Regions from separate parts of the Pseudomonas sp. SZ40 genome, predicted to be linked through region 2. Evidence: riboswitches for the same ligand, from Rfam matches in the RefSeq annotation. Region 2 holds a riboswitch; each other region holds the start of a gene.

Region 1 (4,480 bases), on a different contig from region 2:
GGTGGGTACGGCGCGGATGCAGAGAATGGCTACCATCGCATTCGCGCCGAGGGCGGCGCTCCTACCGGCATGGCTTCACCCCAACGATTTCGCAGGCGCCCCGATGCCGTCGGACCGTGCCGCGGCGAATGGTGGGTACGGCGCGGATGCAGAGAACGGCTAGCATCGCATTCGCGCCGAGGGCGGCGCTCCTACCGGAATGGCTTCACCCCAACGATTTTGCAGGCGCCTCGATACTGTAGGAGCCCGCTTGCGGGCGAATGGTTGTCGCGCCACAGACCTGGAGAGACGGCTGTGAACGCGCCGCGCCGAGAGGCTGATGCAGGCGCTTAGCCCTTGTTCTTGCGCTGCGGTTTGGGCCGGCCTTGCACGCACTTGAAGCGTGGTTCGGTCTTGCAGATCACGTAGATGCGACCCCGGCGCTTGACGATCTGGCAATCGCGGTGGCGCAGTTTGGCCTGTTTCAGCGAGGCGACGACTTTCATGAGCGGGCTCCTGCGAAACCGGCGAAGCGTTTGTTGAAGCCGGCCACCCGACCTTCGCTTGCCGTCTGGCGCTGCTGGCCGGTGTAGATCGGGTGCGACGCGCTGGAGATATCGAGCGTGACGTAGGGATAGGTGTTGCCGTCGCTGTGCTCGCGGGTCTTGTCGGTGCTGACGGTGGAACCGATCAGCCAATAGGTGTCGGCCGAGACATCGTGAAACAGCACGGGGCGGTAGTCGGGGTGGATACCAGGTTTCATGAGCACTCCAATAAATACGTTATAAGGTAACAATATCAAGTCTTGTTGATTTTGGTTCTCATTTCAAGCCCGAATCCGAATTTTTCCACCACGGTGTCGATCGGCTCCATGGATCTTTCGATCAGGAGCTGAAGCGAGCACTCAACTCGACTTGCTAAATTGTTATATTGTAACAATAATGGCCGCCAGCATTAGCCGCACAGGTGCTGCAACGGCTTCGGTATGTCGAGATGAATGCGCAGAAACTGCAGCGAAGCGCTGCAGGGCAGCGACCTAATCGTTTAAGATGCCGCCCGCCGGTTTCCGCGAGGAATTAATAGGGAATCCGTCGCCATTTCTAATGGCCAAACGGAACTGCCCCCGCAACTGTAGGTACCGAGCAGCGCTGCATTCGTGTCACTGGGGGCGACCCCGGGAAGGCCACAGCGCTGCCGCGACGTACCAGTCAGGAGACCTGCCGGCGTCGGTCCGATCAGCTGCAATCCAGCTGTGTTTGGACACTGCAATCGAACCAGCCGGCGGGGTGTCCGGGAGGGGGCATCCGTAATCACCTTCCTCATGGACAGGTGCGGCCATGGCCGCTTGGCGTGATGTGTTCTCCAGCCTGCGCACTGCCATTTATGCGTATCTGTTGATTGGGAGATCACCCGCATGACCGTGTCTCGTTTTGCCGTTCTGGCCGCCACCCTTGGCCTGTCTTCGATGGCGCTGGCCGCCACCCCGACTCGTTACCCCCTGACCCTCGAGAACTGCGGCCATGAGCTGAGCTTCGCCGCTGCGCCGAAGAGCGCCGTGACCATCGGTCAGGCCGGCACCGAAATTCTCTATTCCCTCGGGCTTGGCGACCGTCTGGTGGGTACCTCGCTGTGGTTCAGCAACGTGCTGCCCGAGTTCGAGGCGCAGAATGCCAAGGTCGAGCGCCTGGCCGATAACGACCCGAGCTTCGAGTCGGTGATCAACAAGCGCCCCGGGCTGGTGGCCGTGCAGTTCGAGTGGATGGTGGGCAAGCAGGGCGTGGTCGGCACCCGTGAGCAGTTTCACGCGCTGAAGATTCCGACCTACATCATGCCGTCCGACTGCGAGGGCAAGGACAATCTGGTAGGTGCCGACGGTACTCGCCTGCAGCCGTTCCAGATCGACAGCCTGTACAAGAGCATTCAGCAGCTGGCGCAGATATTCGACGTGCAGGCTGAGGGCGACAAGCTGGTCGGCAGCCTGCAGGAGCGACTCGGCAAGGCGGTTGCAAATGCCGAGCAGCGCCAGGCGAAGCAGATCTCCGCCGCGTTCTGGTTCTCCAGCGCCGACCTGGATCTCGACCCCTACATGGCCGGTCAGAAAGGCGTTGCCGATTACATGATGAAGTCGCTGGGGCTGCAAAACGTGGTCGAGTCCAGCGAAGAGTGGCCAACCGTCGGCTGGGAAACCCTGGCCAAGGCCAACCCGACCGTGCTGGTGCTTGCGCGCATGGATCGCCGCCGTTTCCCGGCTGACGACGTGGAGAAGAAACTCGAGTTCCTGCGTAATGATCCGGTCGCCAAGCACATGGATGCGGTGAAGAACGGCCGCATCGTGATTCTCGATGCCGACGGCATGCAGGCTTCGCTGCGCATGATCACCGGCATCGAAACCCTGGCCAAGGCCGTTGACGGGTTCGATCTGCAGAAATGATTGCCCGTGGCTCCCGCCTGTTCCTGCTGACCATCGTCTGCCTGCTGTTGCTGGCCGTGGCGGTGGTCGTCGGTGTGGCGCTGGGTGAAACCCGCATCCCGTTGTCGGTGGTCTTTCAGGTGCTGGCCAACAAACTGTTCGGGGCGGGCTTCGTGCTCGATCCGATCGACGAGGGAATCGTCTGGAACTACCGCCTGACCCGGGCCCTGGTGGCCGCCTGCTGCGGCGCCGGGTTGGCGGTTTCCGGTGTGGTGCTGCAGGCGCTGTTGCGCAATCCGCTGGCCGATCCCTATCTGCTGGGGATTTCCGCAGGTGCCTCCACTGGAGCGGTTTCGGTGGCGCTGCTGGGGCTCGGCGCAGGCATGCTGTCGCTGTCCATGGGCGCCTTCATCGGTGCGATCGCCGCCTTCAGCCTGGTCGCCTTGCTGGCAAGGGCTGCGGGCGGCGGTGCGCTGAATGGCACCGGGCAGATCATTCTTGCCGGTATCGCCGGCTCCCAACTGTTCAACGCGCTGACCTCGTTCCTGATCACCAAGTCGGCCAGCGCCGAGCAGGCCCGGGGCATCATGTTCTGGCTGCTCGGCAACCTCAGTGGTGTCAACTGGCACGATGTCGCCCTGGCCGTACCCGTGGCGCTGGCCGGGGTGCTGCTGGTGGCCTGGCATACCCGCGCGCTGGATGCCTTCACCTTCGGTGCCGAATCGGCTGCGTCGCTGGGCGTACCGGTGCGCCGGGTGCAGGCCACGTTGATCGCCTGCGCGGCGCTGGTCACGGCGGTGATGGTGTCGATCGTCGGCTCCATCGGCTTCGTCGGTCTGGTGATCCCTCACGCTGCACGGCTGCTGGTCGGCGTGCGGCATGGCCGGCTGGTGCCGGTCGCGGCCCTGACTGGCGCGGTGTTCCTGATCGCCGCCGACGTGCTGTCGCGTACGGTGATCAAGGGCCAGGTACTGCCCATCGGTGTGGTCACCGCGTTGATCGGTGCGCCGGCCTTCGCGGTGATTTTGGTACGCGGGAGGCGGGCGCGGTGAGTACGGTGCTGCAGTGCAGCGACCTGGGCTGGTCGGTGAAGGGTAGGGCGATCGTCGCCGGCGTCGATCTGCAACTGCATCAGGGCGAGACGCTCGGCCTGATCGGTCCCAATGGTTCGGGCAAGTCGACCTTGCTCAAGCTGCTGTCCGGCATCCGCACGCCGGGCAGCGGCCAGGTGCACCTGCAGGGCAAGCCGCTGGGTGGCCTGAGTCGCCGGGATGTCGCCCGCCAGTTGGCATTCGTCGAGCAACAGGCCGACACCGGTGACGCGGTGACGGTGCGCGATGCCGTCGAACTGGGCCGCACGCCCTGGCTGTCGGCCTTGCAGCCCTGGTCGGCGGAGGACGAACGGATCGTCGTTCAGGCACTGGCCGATGTGGACATGGCCGAAATGCCGGAGCGAGCCTGGAGCACCCTGTCGGGCGGTGAACGCCAGCGCGTGCACATCGCTCGGGCACTGGCGCAGAAACCGCAGATCCTGCTACTCGACGAACCCACCAACCATCTGGATATCCAGCACCAGCTGTCGATCCTCAATCTGGTACGAACGCTGCCGGTGACCACGCTGATCGCCTTGCATGACCTCAACCAGGCCCTTGAGTGCGACCGCCTCGGGGTGATGGAGCGCGGTCGACTGGTGGCGCTGGGGGCACCGGCCGAGGTGCTGACCACCGAGCGTTTGCGCGACACCTTCGGCGTACGCGCCCGCTACCTGGTCGACCCTGAAGACGGTGCCCGGGTACTGCGCTTTCAACCTATCTGAGACGAGTCTTTTGTCATGCGTTTTTCGCCGCTCTTCGCTTTGCTCGCTACGCTTGTGTTCACAGCTCCGGCATTGGCCGAAACCCACGAAGTGAAAATGCTCAACCGTGGGGAGTCCGGTTCGATGGTCTATGAACCGGATTTCCTGGCCATCGCCCCCGGTGACAGCGTGACGTTCATCGCCACTCACCCGACCCACAACGCTGCCAGCATCCCCGGCCTCCTGCCGGAGGGCGCCGAGCCGTTCAAGGGCAAGATCAACGAAGAGATCGAGGT
Region 2 (4,480 bases):
CGGTTAGCAGCGTGAGCGGCAATACCGCGAGGCACCAGGCCGTCACGCCGTGGCTACGCCAGCCGCCTCCGGACGGGTTGAAGCGCTGCTCCAGACGATTGGCCAGCTTGCCGAAACCCACCAGCGGGTGCCAACGCCTCGGTTCACCAAGCGCGGCATCCAGCGCCACGCCCACGGCAGCACTGAGGATCAGGCTCATAAACACACTGCGCTATTCATGTGGCTCCCCGTCATGTGATGCCCAGCGATCCTGAAACAGCAATTCACTCAATGGTCGCACTTCGGCCCAGCCCTCCTGGGCCAGCATCGGTACCGGGTAGAACGCCTGCACCGGCCCCAGGCACAGCACCGCCACCGGCTTGCTGCCGGCTGGCATGCCCAGCAGCTCGGCCAGTGCGAGAGGATCGAACAGCGACACCCAGCCCATGCCCAGCCCCTCGGCCCTGGCGGCGAGCCAGAGATTCTGAATGGCGCAGGACAATGACGCCATATCCATTTCTGGCAGGGTGCGCCGGCCGAAGACATGAGCGTCACGGCCGTCCATCAGCGCCGCGACCAGCAACTCGGCGCACTCACGAACGCCCTCGACCTTGAGGCGCATGAACGCGTCGGAGCGTTCGCCCAATGCCTCGGCGGTCAGCCGGCGCTCGGCTTCGACCAACTGATAGATGTCTTCACGCAGTGCTGGTCGAGTGATGCGAATGAAGCGCCAGGGCTGCATCAGACCCACACTGGGCGCCTGGTGCGCAGCTTCGAGCAGCTTGGCGAGCAGTTCAGGCGCCACCTCGCCACCACTGAAATGACGCATATCGCGGCGCTCGGAAATGGCCCGGTAGACAGCGGCACGCTCCTCGGCGCTGAAGGCGTGGTCGCTCATGGCCTGAACAATGCCGCTGCGGCCGCAGGATCGGATGGCAGGTAAAAGTGGATATAGGACGCGGTGAGCCGGCCGAGACGAAACACCGCCTCGCTGACCGGCTTGTCATTGGGGCACTCGCCGCGAGCCAGCGGCTGCAGCTCGGATTCGAGCCGCGAATGATGATAGCTGTGACCGCGCAACAGCCCTTCGGGCAACGTGACCGCCTGCAGCGCGAGGGCGACCAGGCGCTTCTGCATCTGGGCATGGCCAGGCACCAAGCCGGCCAGCTCCGCCCGTTCGCCTGCCGCGTCGCTCAGTGTGTCGAGCAGGTAGAGCATGCCACCGCACTCGGCGAGAATCGGCTTGCCAGCTCGCTGATGGGCGGTGATGGCCTCGATCATCGAACGGTTGGTGGCCAGCGCCTGCAGATGCAGCTCCGGGTAGCCGCCGGGCAGATAAAGGCTGTCCACCTCGGGCAGGCTCTGATCTGCCAGCGGACTGAAGAACGTCAGGGCCGCGCCCATTCGCTCCAGCAGATCGAGATTGGCCTGATAGGTGAACGCGAAGGATGCGTCGCGGGCCACGCCGATGCGCACGCCCTCCAGCAGCGGCAATGGCGCTGCAATCGACGGCGCAGCGAAGGTCACTGGTGGCGGCAGGGTAACCGTTGCGGTCTGTGCCAGAGCATCGGCAGCGGTATCCAGACGCACATCGAGGTCGGCGAGCTCGGCGGCCTGCACCAGGCCCAGGTGGCGGCTCGGCAATTCGATCGCGGCGCTACGCGGCAAAGAGCCGTACCAGCGGATCGAGGCTGGCAGGCTGTCGCGGATCAGATCGTTATGGCGCCCGGGATTGACGCGATTGCCGAGCACACCGGAGAACGGCAGATCCGGCTGATAGCTGGCCAGGCCGACGGCCAGTGCCCCGAAGGTCTGCGCCATGGCGGAGCCATCGATCACCCCCAGCACCGGAACCCCGAAGCGGCGGGCCAGGTCGGCTGCGGATGGCGAGCCGTCGAACAGCCCCATCACACCTTCGATGAGGATCAGGTCCGCCTCGCCAGCGGCTTCCCACAGCAGGCGGCGGCTCTCGGCCTCGCCAACCATCCACAGATCCAGCTGATAAACCGGGTGGCCGCTGGCACGGGAGAGGATCATAGGATCGAGAAAGTCAGGCCCGCACTTGAACACCCGCACCCGCTTGCCCTGCCGGGTGTGCAGGCGTGCCAGGGCCGCAGTGACGGTGGTCTTGCCCTGCCCCGAGGCCGGCGCAGCGATCAACAGTGCCGGACAGTGGCGCGACGCGCGCTCACCCGCATCGGATACAGACGCTGTAACGCTCAAAACTCCACGCCTTTCTGTGCTTTCACGCCGGACTTGAAGGCATGCTTCACGAGCGTCATTTCGGTAACGGTATCCGCGGCCTCTAGCAGCGCCGGTGGCGCGCCACGGCCGGTAGCCACTACGTGCTGCAGCTCGGGGCGCGACTCGATGTCACGCAGCACCACATCCACGTCCAGGTAACCGTGCTTGAGGGCGATGTTCAGCTCGTCCAGTACCACCAGAGCGATCTGCGGGTCGTTCAGCAGTTGCCGGGCGACCTCCCAGGCCTGAACGGCCTTCTCGATGTCCCGCTGACGATCCTGGGTGTCCCAAGTGTAGCCCTCGCCCATCACGTGGTAGCTGACTTCATCGGGAAAGCGGCGGAAAAAGTGCTCCTCACCGGTGGCCATGCCGCCCTTGATGAACTGCACCACGCCGACCTTGAGACCATGCCCCAGCGCGCGGGCGACCATGCCAAAGGCCGAGCTGCTCTTGCCCTTGCCATTGCCGCTGTGCACCAGCAGCAGGCCGTACTCGTCCTGAGCCTGGGCGATCTTTTCGTCCATCAGGGCTTTCTTGCGCGCCATGCGGGCGTTGTGCCGCGCGTCGCGCTCTGCTGATTCTCGGCTTGGGGATGGGGTCATGGGATCTCCTTTGCGCGAGGCCGCGCGGCACACGCCAGTGAAACGGTCGGGCAGGAAACCGGGTTCAGGCCAGACGATGAAGGAATCACACAGGAGCAGGCAGGAGCTGACCGGGTCGGCCGCGCACCGGCCGCGCCCACCGCGCAAACCTGGAAAAGCGACAGGCCGGTCTCCGGGCTTGCGAGCACCGCACTCAGCAGAATGCGGACACCGACGCGACCTTCCCGTATCGACGATACAGTGGCGAGAAGCGTGGTTGGACTCGTTTACCGTTGCGGGGGCAGCGTCGGCCTTGCCTGCCTGTTGAAACAGCGGCGCACCGACTTCCCAGTTTCACCCCCGGCCGAAACCGGGGACACCTGAAGCAAGCCGCGAAGGGTAAGGATTGGCCGCCTCAGCGTCAATCGAAGACTCAGAATCCGCCTCCCTGGCAGGCGAGCCAGACCCACGCAGGGTCCCAGGGCGGTCTCAAAGGAGCATGGCCGAGCTGCAGCGGACGCTGGCCTGGCGCTCAGGGATGGCTGGCCAGCTCGACCGGAAACACCCGCTTCGCTTCGATATAGGTGCGCTGCCAATAGCTGTTGCCGAGACTGTCCAGACGCACGGTGCCGCCCGAAGAAGGTGCATGCACGAAGCGCCCTTCGCCGACGTAGATACCGGCATGACTGACCTGCCGGCCACCGTTGGTGGCGAAGAACACCAGATCGCCACTGCGCAGGGCGTCGCGGCCAACCACTGGGGCGCGCATGCTGATCAGCTCCCGGGTGGAGCGAGGCAACTGGATGCCTGCGGCATCACGGTACACATAGCCGATCAGCCCACTGCAGTCGAAACCACTGGCCGGTGTGTTGCCGCCGTAGCGGTATGGCGTACCGACGAGCCCCAGGGCACGGAACAGCACGTCGTCGGCGCCGCCCTGATAATTGCCAGGAGCGGGCGCGATCACCACAGGCTGCGGAGCGGGTACGGGGGCGCGACTGGAACATGCACTGAGCAGTGCAGCGAGCAGCAGGAAGGCGATGCGGATGGTGGCAGTCATGGACGGACGATCCTGGAGCCTGAATGCGCCCTACTCTGCCCCGTTCACAACTGCAGTGCAAGCTTTAGCTTTATGCTGCAGTCGCTTGAAAACTATCAAGATGTTGCCCGATCCGGACAGATCGGGCATTCAGGCCTCAGTGCTGGGACGCCAGGTGCTCGGTCGGCGCCAGAGCCAGGACGCGCTTGGCCTCGATGAACGTGCGCTTCCAGTAGCGATCGTCCAGGCTGTCGATACGCACCCCACCGCTGCGGCTGCTGGAGGAATGGATGAACTGATCATCGCCCAGATAGATGCCGGCATGGCTGACACGACCGCGACCGTTGGTGCTGAAGAACACCAAATCACCCGGCTCCAGGGCCTTGCGCTCGACCAGCGGAGCGTCGATGTTGATCATTTCACGCGTCGAACGCGGCAGTTCCATGCCCAGCTCTTCACGGAACAGATAGCCGATGAAACCACTGCAGTCGAAACCGGTTTTCACCGAATTGCCACCGAAACGGTAACGGGTGCCGATCAGCGAGAGGCCTTTTTCGAGGACGCTGTCCGCCAGTTGTGGCAGCTCGTAAGGTGCGTGGTCGGCGAAGTCGGCAACCGCATCGTCTTCGACGACATC
Region 3 (4,480 bases), on a different contig from region 2:
ACGCCACCGAGCAACTGATGGATCAGCGCGGTGCCGCTGTCCGGCAAGGCCTCTACCGGGTACCCCCGCTGCTGCAAGGCCTGGAGGATATTCAGGGCCGCCGCCGGGGTGTCCAGGCCGACACCGTTGCCGATGCGCCCGTCGCGGGTTGGGTAGTTGGCCAGCACCAGGGCAACACGCTTGTGCGCAGCAGGCGTGCGCTGCAACTCACACCAGCGCCGCGCCAGTTCGGCGACGAAATCCATGCCAGGCAGGTGCGCGCGGTAGCAGACCACATCGCTCTGGCTACGCTCGCTGCGCCAGGCCAGGCCCTTGAAACTGATCGGCCGGGTGATCAGTCGGCCGTCCAGCTCCGGCAGCGCGATATGCATGGCCAGGTCACGGGGGCCAAGGCCTTGAGCGTTACCTTGCCACTGCTCTTCGCTGTCCAGCGCGCAAAGCGCCTGCAGCACCGGCACATCACGGCGGAACGGCCGCGCCTGGGGCGACTCCGGGTTGGATTGTGCGAAACCGGTGGTGTTGAGGATCACGCTCACGCCAGCTTCGTCCAGCCAATCCTCGACCTGCGCCAGGCAGGCAGCCTCCTTGAGGCTGGCCACGGCGATGGGCAATGGATTGAGGCCCTGGGCCTGCAGCCGCTGGCAGAAGGTGTCGACGAAGGCGGTGTTGGCGGCCTGCACATGGGTGCGGTAGAACAGCAGCGCGGCAACGGGCGCATCCGGCTGCCAGCTGGCACGCCAATCCTGCAGCGACGCATTGCCCAGGTGCGGGTGATACAGGCCGACCCGCGGTAGCGCTCGGGGAGGCTGGCTGCCGTAACGCCGGCCAAGATAGCGATCAGCGATGCAATGGAAAAACTGCCGCGCGTTATCCACACCACCCTGACGAAGGTATTGCCAGAGCCGCTCGGCGTCTTCGCCGGCGACATTGCCCAAGCCGGTCAATTCCGGATCGGGGCTGTCGTCGCCAGGCACCAGAATCAGCGTCTTGCCCTGCCCCGCCAGCTCCACCAGCCGCTGGATGCCATAGCGCCAGTAACTGACACCGCCGTGCACGGAAATCAGAATGACCTTGGCATGCTGCAGGACCTTCTCGACGTAGAAGTCCACCGAGGCGTTGTTACTCAGCTGCGCCGGGCTGGCCAGGCGCAGGCTGGGGTAATCCTCGGGCAGATGACGGGCGACCTCGGCCAGCAGCGACAGGTGCGAATCACCGGTGCACAGCACCACCAGCTCGGCGGGGGTCTGGCCGAGGTCGGCGATGCTGTCGGCCGGCAGCGACTGGCCGGGCTGGGTGCGCAGGAGGTGCATATTCTCGCCTAAGGCATCGCCCGCAAGCGGGCTCCTACGCGAACCGCAGGAGCCCGCTTGCGGGCGATCATGGTTATACCAGCGCCGCTTTCAGCTCAGCCGCGATGGCCGTGTGGTCGAGCTCCTGGCCGATCACGATCAGGCGGGTAACCCGCGCTTCATCGGCCTTCCAGGCGCGGTCGAAATGCTTGTCGAAACGCAGGCCGACCCCTTGCAGAAGCAGACGCATGGGTTTGTTCGGCACGGCGACGAAGCCCTTGATGCGCAGGATGCCATGTTTGCCGACCACATCCTTCAGCGCGGCCAGCAGGCGGGCTTCATCGGCTTCCGGTAGTTCCACGTGGAACGAGTCGAACTCGTCGTGATCGTGGTCTTCGTCTTCATTGTCGTGGTGAGTCTTGCGGCCTTCAATGTGCAACTCGGTCTCGCTGTTCAGGCCCAGCAGCACATTGAGCGGCAACGAACCGCCATGGGCCTCCACCACCTTGACCGCTGGCGGCAGCTCTTCGCCGACTTCGGCGCGCACCGCTGCCAGGGTCTCGGCATCGAGCAGATCGGCCTTGTTGAGGATCACCAGATCGGCGCTCGCCAGTTGGTCGGCGAACAGTTCGTGCAGGGGCGACTCATGATCGAGGTTGGGGTCGAGCTTGCGCTGGGCATCGACCTGATCGGGGAAGGCAGCGAAGGTGCCGGCAGCCACCGCCGGGCTGTCGACCACGGTGATCACCGCATCGACGGTGCAGGCGTTGCGGATTTCCGGCCAGTTGAAGGCCTGGACCAGTGGCTTGGGCAGGGCCAGGCCGCTGGTTTCGATCAGGATATGGTCGAGGTCGCCGCGACGCTCCACCAGTTCGCGCATCACCGGGAAGAACTCTTCCTGCACGGTGCAGCACAGACAGCCGTTGGCCAGTTCGAAAACCCGACCGTTGGCTTCTTCCTCGGTGCAGCCGATGGTGCATTGCTTGAGGATCTCACCGTCGATACCCAGTTCGCCGAACTCGTTGACGATCACCGCAATGCGACGGCCCTCGGCGTTTTCAAGCATGTGCCGCAGCAAGGTGGTCTTACCAGCACCGAGGAAGCCGGTGACGATGGTGACGGGTAGTTTGGCGAGCGTTTTCATGATTGGCCCTGCGTCTGAATGAACGGCGAGCGGGCAATAGGATGGCAGGCGCCAGCCGAGGCTGGCGAAGGCATCACCGGATCACCCCGCCCGGTTGTCGAAAGCGTTATCGAGGCAGGTCTCCTGGCTCACAGGTCATGGCGCGTAGCCGGCCTTCCCGGTTTCCCAGTGGCGATTGGCGATGCGCTCGCTGCTTACAGTTGCGGGGGCAGCCACGGCTTGCCGTGTTCCCTCTTAGCTCCATACCTATCGATGGAGAACCTCGAAGAGCACAAGGCTACGCAGAGCCTGCGACACGGTCAATCGCTAGGGTCCGTGGACGTTTCAGCGCGGTCGTGCTGAAACGTCCACAGAGCCTGAATCTGCAACATATTGACGCACTTGCCGCTTCGTGGTGTTCTTGCGCGGTTGTTTCAGGTGTCTCACGCCGCCGTGCGTGAGGTGAAACGGGAAGCCGGTTAGAGTCCGGCGCTGCCCCCGCAACGGTAAGCGAATGTCAGGATCGTCGTGGCCACTGTGCGAAAGCATGGGAAGGCCGATCCTCATCACTGCCCAGTGATCATCGTGAGCCCGGAGACCGGCCTGAATCCTCTGTTTGGCAACCCGCGGTGGGCGGGCACGCGCCGATAACTGCCCGTTATGCGGGCGGGCTCGCTGCGTCCCTGCTGTGCCGTTCACCTCATAGTGAAGGTTCACGACCATGTCCAGCAGCGCCATCTCGCACTCCAGCGCACCTGCACTTCCCCTGTCACAGCGTATTCTGCTTGCCGTTGGCAGCTGCGCGCTGGGCGCCGTGCTGATCTTCTTCGCCGGCTTCTCCCACGTCGAAGCCTTGCACAATGCGGCCCACGATACCCGGCATAGCGCCGCGTTCCCGTGCCACTGAGGACGCCAGGATGATCAAGCGCATCGCCCAGACCGCAGGCTTCGCCGGCCTGCTCGCTGCCATCGTGCTGACCGTGCTGCAGAGCCTGTGGATAACCCCGCTGATCCTGCATGCCGAGACGTTCGAAGTCGCCGAGCCCGCGGCCAGCATCGAACACAACCACGACACCGCAAGCGCTGCTCACGATCATGGCGCCGCTGGCGCTCACAGCCATGACGGTGAAGCATGGGCACCGGAAGATGGCTGGCAACGGCTGTTATCCACAGGCTTGAGCAACCTGGTGGTAGGTGTGGGCTTCGCGCTGATGCTCGCCGGCCTGTTCACCCTGCGCGCCCCCGAGAGAACCTGGCAGGGCCTGCTCTGGGGCCTGGCCGGTTTCGCCACCTTCGTGCTGGCGCCCTCGAGCGGCTTGCCGCCGGAGCTGCCAGGTACCGCTGCGGCCGAATTGCTGCTGCGCCAGTACTGGTGGATCGGTACCGCAGCTTCGACCGCGGCCGGGCTGGCGCTGCTGGCATTTGGCAACAACTGGCTGCTGCGCATACTTGGCCTGGTGATTCTGGCGCTGCCCCATGTGATCGGCGCACCGCAGCCTGAGGTGCATGAAAGCCTGGCACCCGAAGCGCTGGAGCACGAATTCATCCTTGCCTCGCTGCTCACCAACGCTGCGTTCTGGGCTGCTCTGGGGCTGGCTGCCGCCTGGTTCCATGGCCGCACTCGACACGCAGAATGAACGAGCGCTCGACCCTCGTCGCCGGCCTGGGTTGCCGGCGCGGGTGTTCGCTGAGCGAGCTGCTGGCCTTGCTCGACGATACGCTGGCCGAGCATGGCTCGAGCACTGCCGAGCTGACGGCCCTGGCCAGCAGCGACCACAAGGCTGACGAGCCCGGGTTGCTGCAGTTGGCCGAGCATCTGGGCCTGCCCATCAGCTTCCTGCCCACCGATGCGCTGACGGGTTACCATGAGCGCCTGAGCCAGACCTCGGCCATCGCCCTGCATGTCACTGGCAGCCCGAGCGTTGCCGAAGCCAGCGCCCTGGCCTTGGTCGAGCGCTTGAGCAATCGCCCCGCTCGCCTGTGGATAACCAAGCGCAAGAGCGCTAACGCCACACTGGCCGTTGCCCGCAGCGATCCGTAGGGTGGATCGGGACGCGTAGTCCACGCT

Evidence for each region. Region 2 has a riboswitch for cobalamin ahead of cobO (cob(I)yrinic acid a,c-diamide adenosyltransferase). Riboswitches for the same ligand answer to the same signal wherever they lie in the genome.
Region 1: it holds a riboswitch for cobalamin, as region 2 does, so the genes downstream of both, ACT9T4_RS03895 (ABC transporter substrate-binding protein) here and cobO (cob(I)yrinic acid a,c-diamide adenosyltransferase) in region 2, are expected to answer to the same signal.
Region 3: it holds a riboswitch for cobalamin, as region 2 does, so the genes downstream of both, ACT9T4_RS07675 (CbtB domain-containing protein) here and cobO (cob(I)yrinic acid a,c-diamide adenosyltransferase) in region 2, are expected to answer to the same signal.

The regions. Positions count from the first base shown of each region.
Region 1 covers NZ_JBQWIF010000003.1:21,915-26,394, forward strand. The annotation lists gene ykgO (type B 50S ribosomal protein L36) at 330-485, opposite strand; gene ACT9T4_RS03890 (type B 50S ribosomal protein L31) at 482-742, opposite strand; cobalamin riboswitch at 1,023-1,218, shown strand; gene ACT9T4_RS03895 (ABC transporter substrate-binding protein) at 1,394-2,410, shown strand; gene ACT9T4_RS03900 (FecCD family ABC transporter permease) at 2,407-3,441, shown strand; gene ACT9T4_RS03905 (ABC transporter ATP-binding protein) at 3,438-4,205, shown strand; gene ACT9T4_RS03910 (pseudoazurin) at 4,221-4,480, shown strand, end outside.
Region 2 covers NZ_JBQWIF010000030.1:40,040-44,519, forward strand. The annotation lists gene cbiB (adenosylcobinamide-phosphate synthase CbiB) at 1-199, opposite strand, end outside; gene bluB (5,6-dimethylbenzimidazole synthase) at 212-877, opposite strand; gene ACT9T4_RS20310 (cobyrinic acid a,c-diamide synthase CobB) at 874-2,202, opposite strand; gene cobO (cob(I)yrinic acid a,c-diamide adenosyltransferase) at 2,199-2,825, opposite strand; cobalamin riboswitch at 2,972-3,203, opposite strand; gene ACT9T4_RS20320 (C40 family peptidase) at 3,337-3,864, opposite strand; gene ACT9T4_RS20325 (C40 family peptidase) at 4,001-4,480, opposite strand, start outside.
Region 3 covers NZ_JBQWIF010000006.1:132,528-137,007, forward strand. The annotation lists gene cobN (cobaltochelatase subunit CobN) at 1-1,310, opposite strand, end outside; gene cobW (cobalamin biosynthesis protein CobW) at 1,384-2,433, opposite strand; cobalamin riboswitch at 2,530-2,713, opposite strand; cobalamin riboswitch at 2,832-3,033, shown strand; gene ACT9T4_RS07675 (CbtB domain-containing protein) at 3,134-3,319, shown strand; gene ACT9T4_RS07680 (CbtA family protein) at 3,330-4,049, shown strand; gene ACT9T4_RS07685 (cobalamin biosynthesis protein) at 4,046-4,453, shown strand.